2 regions of the Cupriavidus sp. PET2-C1 genome follow, and region 2 is predicted to be linked to the other one. Evidence: riboswitches for the same ligand, from Rfam matches in the RefSeq annotation. Region 2 holds a riboswitch; the other holds the start of a gene.
What was found. A riboswitch is a leader RNA that binds a small molecule or an ion and turns the genes downstream of it on or off. The one in region 2 is predicted to bind glycine.
Positions count from the first base shown of each region.

Region 1: linked by a shared signal. The riboswitch ahead of gcvT (glycine cleavage system aminomethyltransferase GcvT) and the one ahead of ACX12D_RS21075 (D-amino acid dehydrogenase) in region 2 are both predicted to bind glycine.

Region 1 covers NZ_CM137259.1:4,196,536-4,198,732, reverse strand. Annotated here, with positions in the region: gene gcvT (glycine cleavage system aminomethyltransferase GcvT) at 1-872, opposite strand, end outside; glycine riboswitch at 971-1,121, opposite strand; glycine riboswitch at 1,143-1,230, opposite strand; gene ACX12D_RS19070 (glycine zipper 2TM domain-containing protein) at 1,319-1,549, opposite strand; gene ACX12D_RS19065 (UvrD-helicase domain-containing protein) at 1,778-2,197, shown strand, end outside.
Region 2 covers NZ_CM137260.1:236,959-239,155, forward strand. Annotated here, with positions in the region: gene ACX12D_RS21070 (hydrolase) at 165-851, shown strand; glycine riboswitch at 946-1,042, shown strand; gene ACX12D_RS21075 (D-amino acid dehydrogenase) at 1,210-2,197, shown strand, end outside.

The DNA.
Region 1 (2,197 bases), on a different replicon from region 2:
TGGGCCTGGCCGCCGGCGACCAGGGCCGCCTTGCCGGTGAAGTCGCGTTCGCTTTGCAGGTCCACGGTCCAGGCCAGGCCGGCATTGAGCGGCGAGGTGTGGATATCCATGTCCTGGCCGTACAGGTTCATGCCGGCCTCCAGGCGCAGCGTGTCGCGCGCGCCCAGGCCCGCCGGGCGCACGCCCTCGGCGACCAGCTTTTCCCACAGGCCAGCCACATTCGCAGCGGGCACCACCAGTTCGAAACCGTCTTCACCGGTGTAACCGGTGCGCGCCACCATGACTTCGCCCAGCGCGGGATCCTGCACGACCAGCGCATTGAACGGCTTCAGGGCTTCGCTGGGTTGCGTGGAGGGGAAGGCGCTCCAGACCTTGGCGCGGGCGTTCGGGCCTTGCACGGCGACGATAGCCAGCGGCTCCACGCCTTCGGGCGCGTTGTCGCCGCGGCGTGGGGTGATGGCCACGCCACTGCCGGTGGCGGCATTGCGTGCCGCGATCCACTGGATGTCGTCATTGGCCGTACCGGCGTTGACCACCAGGCGGAAGTCGTCCTCGGCGAAGAAATAGACGATCAGGTCGTCGATGACGCCGCCCTTCTCATCCAGCATGCAGGAGTACAGCGCCTTGCCCGGCGTTTGCAGCTTGTCGACGTTGTTGGCCAGAAGGCCGCGCAGGAAGGGGCGCACATTGGCGCCCTTGAGGTCGACCACGCACATGTGGGAGACGTCGAACATGCCGGCATCGCTGCGCACGGCATGGTGTTCCTCGATCTGGGAGCCGTAGTTGACCGGCATGTCCCAGCCGCCGAAGTCGACCATGCGGGCGCCGAGTGCGCGGTGGATGGCGTTGAGGGGCGTGGCCTGGAGCGTCATGGAATCCTCGGGGGAAGGCAAATCTCGGTTCGAAAACGAAAAAGGGCCATCCGCCGCAGGATTCGGCGCGCCATAGCGCTGCCAGATCCGCTGCGGCGGATGACCCCTCTGTCCTCGATACCTGAGAGATTACAAGGCGGGATCCCAATTGCTGGAAACCCTAGCCTTGCGCGCCCCTTCGGTGGGCACGCTCACCAATGCCGTCGACGGATCGATCAGTGGCGGGTGCCGCTCTCCAGAGTACGGCGTGCATCGTGTGCATGTTGCAAGCCGATCCAACCAGTCCATGGTGCCTGAGAGTTTTCGGGTGATACCCCTTCGGCGGCGCAAGATCTGCGCGCTCTCCCGGTCGGATGCGCGCAATTTACGGGAGCTCCCAGGCTTTGTCAACGCGGTCCGCGCCGACCCCGGCGCCATCGGAACGGCGCAAGGGCCGGGCGGCTCGCCTACCTCCTGCGAGGGTTGTCGGTCGTGACGTTACCGATCACGCCGCCAACCGCGGCGCCGCCGAGCGTGCCCAGTGCATCACCGCCGGTCAGCACCGCGCCGCCGACCGCGCCCACGCCGGCGCCGATCGCGGTGTTACGTTGCTTGGGAGTCATGTCGGCACAGCCGGCCATGCTCGCTACCGCGATACCGATCAAGGCGACCTTGCCCAGGGATTGCAGGGTTTTCATGATTCGCTCCAATGTATCGTGACATGCATCCGGCACGGAGCGCACACGTGCGGACATGTAAGTTAGACGGTGCCGGCATGCCCATGGATCCGGACCTTACGAAGTGTTACCTCCTCCCTGCCGAGCCACTTTCATTGCCGCAAAGGCGCCTCGGCCGCGTGTTAGCATCCACCCTCCGCCCAGCCAGCGCGCGCCTCCACGCTGCACATCCGTCACTTCCCGCCACGCATGACCCACGGACTCAACCCTGCCCAATCCGAAGCCGTTCGCTACCTCGACGGCCCCTGCCTGGTGCTCGCCGGCGCCGGCTCGGGCAAGACCCGGGTGATCACGCAGAAGATCGCCCACCTGATCGAGGACAAGGGTTTCCAGCCCAAGCACATCGCAGCGGTGACCTTCACCAACAAGGCCGCCAAGGAGATGCAGGAGCGGATCGCCAAGCTGATGGAAGGCAAGACCACGCGCGAGGGCAAGCGCATCCCCATCAAGCAGATCACGGTGAGCACCTTCCACTCGCTGGGCGTGCAGATCCTGCGCGCCGAGGCCGAGCACGTGGGCTTGAAGCCGCGCTTCTCCATCATGGACTCGGACGATTGCTTCGGCATGGTGCAGGAGCAGCTCGCCTCCACCGACAAGAAGCTGATCCGC
Region 2 (2,197 bases):
GATCAATAAAATTGAACAACTTATCCGACGGATTCATCACATCGACGGCCGGCTCTGCCATAAAGTTCAACCCATGGACGGATCGACGCCAACGACGACGTTCTAAATAATTCAACCATGTAGCCAAGTTGCCAAATAGCCAAGTAGCCAAGGAGAGAGAAATCATGACCAACGCCAAGCTCGAAGTCCTGACCCCGCAAAACAGCCAGCTGATCTTCATCGACCACCAGCCGCAGATGGCCTTCGGCGTGCAGTCGATGGACCGCCAGGCGATGAAAAACAACGCCGTCGGGCTGGCCAAGGCGGCCAGGATCTTCAATATCCCCACCACCATCACCACGGTGGAGAGCGAGTCTTTCTCCGGCTACACCTACCCCGAACTGCTTGACGTATTCCCCGGCCAGCAGACGCTGGAACGCACCTCGATGAACTCGTGGGACGACCAGAAGGTGCGCGACGCGCTGGCCGCCAACGGCCGCAAGAAGATCATCGTGGCCGGCCTGTGGACCGAGGTCTGCAACACCACCTTCGCGCTGTCCGCGATGCACGACAGCGACTACGAGATCTATATGGTGGCCGACGCCTCCGGCGGCACCAGCAAGGAAGCGCACGACTACGCCATGCAGCGCATGGTGCAGGCCGGCGTGGTGCCGGTGACCTGGCAGCAGGTGCTGCTCGAATGGCAGCGCGACTGGGCCCATCGCGACACCTATGACGCCGTGATGAAGCTGGTCAAGGAACACTCGGGCGCCTACGGCATGGGCGTGGACTATGCCTACACCATGGTGCACAAGGCCGCGCAGCGCACCGCCACGCCGCACGAGTCCCTCGCGCCGGTGCCGGCCCGCTGAAATTCGTGGCCTGAACCCGCAGGGAACTTCCCCAGGCAGTCAGACTAGTGCTAAAGTTCCGAGCCATGCCACCTGGTATTACCCGGCGGCATGCAAAGTGATATCGGGAGAGACTGCCTGGCCAAGCGCCGGGCAGCGCCGAAGGAGCAACCGCCCCGGAAACTCTCAGGCAAAAGGACCGGTATCACGTTTGAACTCTGAAGAACCCCGGCGCTCGTCAGCCGGCGGTACCGAAGGAGCAAGCGATCCCCGCCACCCCAAAGTGGCGTATCGTGAATCTCTCAGGTCAAGGACAGAGGGGGCGTCTTTTGCGCATGCCGCGCAAGAGGCTCCCATCCGACGTCCTGGAACCATAGAGATGAAAACAATTGCCGTTATCGGTGGTGGCATCACCGGCGTGACCACTGCCTACGCGCTCGCCAAACGCGGTTTCTCGGTCACCCTGCTCGAAAAGCACCGCTATGCCGCCATGGAAACCTCGTTCGCCAACGGCGGCCAGCTTTCCGCTTCCAACGCCGAAGTCTGGACACACTGGTCCACCATCCTCAAGGGCATCAAGTGGATGCTCAAGAGCGATGCGCCGCTGCTGGTCAACCCGCGCCCGAGCTGGCACAAGCTGTCCTGGTTCGCCGAGTTCATCGCCGCCATTCCCCATTACCGCAAGAACACCATCGAGACCACGCGCCTGGCGATTGCCGCGCGCGACCACCTGTTCTCCTGGGCGGCGGCCGAAGGCATCGATTTCGACCTGAAGAAGGAAGGCATCCTCCATATCTATCGCGACAAGGCGGGTTTCGAGCATGCCGGCAGGGTGTCCAAGCTGCTGGCCGAGGGCGGGCTGGAGCGCCACGCTGTCACGCCGGAAGAAATGCGCGCCATCGAGCCGACCCTGGCCGGGCAGTACTACGGCGGCTATTTCACCCAGAGCGACTCCACTGGCGACATCCACAAGTTCACCAGCGGCATGGCCGCGGCCATCGACCGCCTGGGCGTGCGTTGCCTGTACAACCAGGATGTCCAGTCGGTCAGCACCGATGGCCGGCAGGTCACCATCGTCAGCAGCGACGGCCAGCAGGCCGAATCGCGCATGTTCGACGGCGTGGTCGTCTGTGCCGGCACGGCCAGCCGGGCGCTGGCGGCCAGCCTTGGCGACCGCGTCAACATCTATCCGGTCAAGGGCTATTCGATCACCGTCAACCTGAACGACGCGCAAAGCCAGGCGGCCGCGCCCATCGTGAGCCTGCTCGACGACGAAACCAAGCTGGTCACCAGCCGCCTGGGCGTTGACCGCTTCCGCGTGGCGGGCACGGCGGAGTTCAACGGCTACAACCGCGACATCCGCGCCG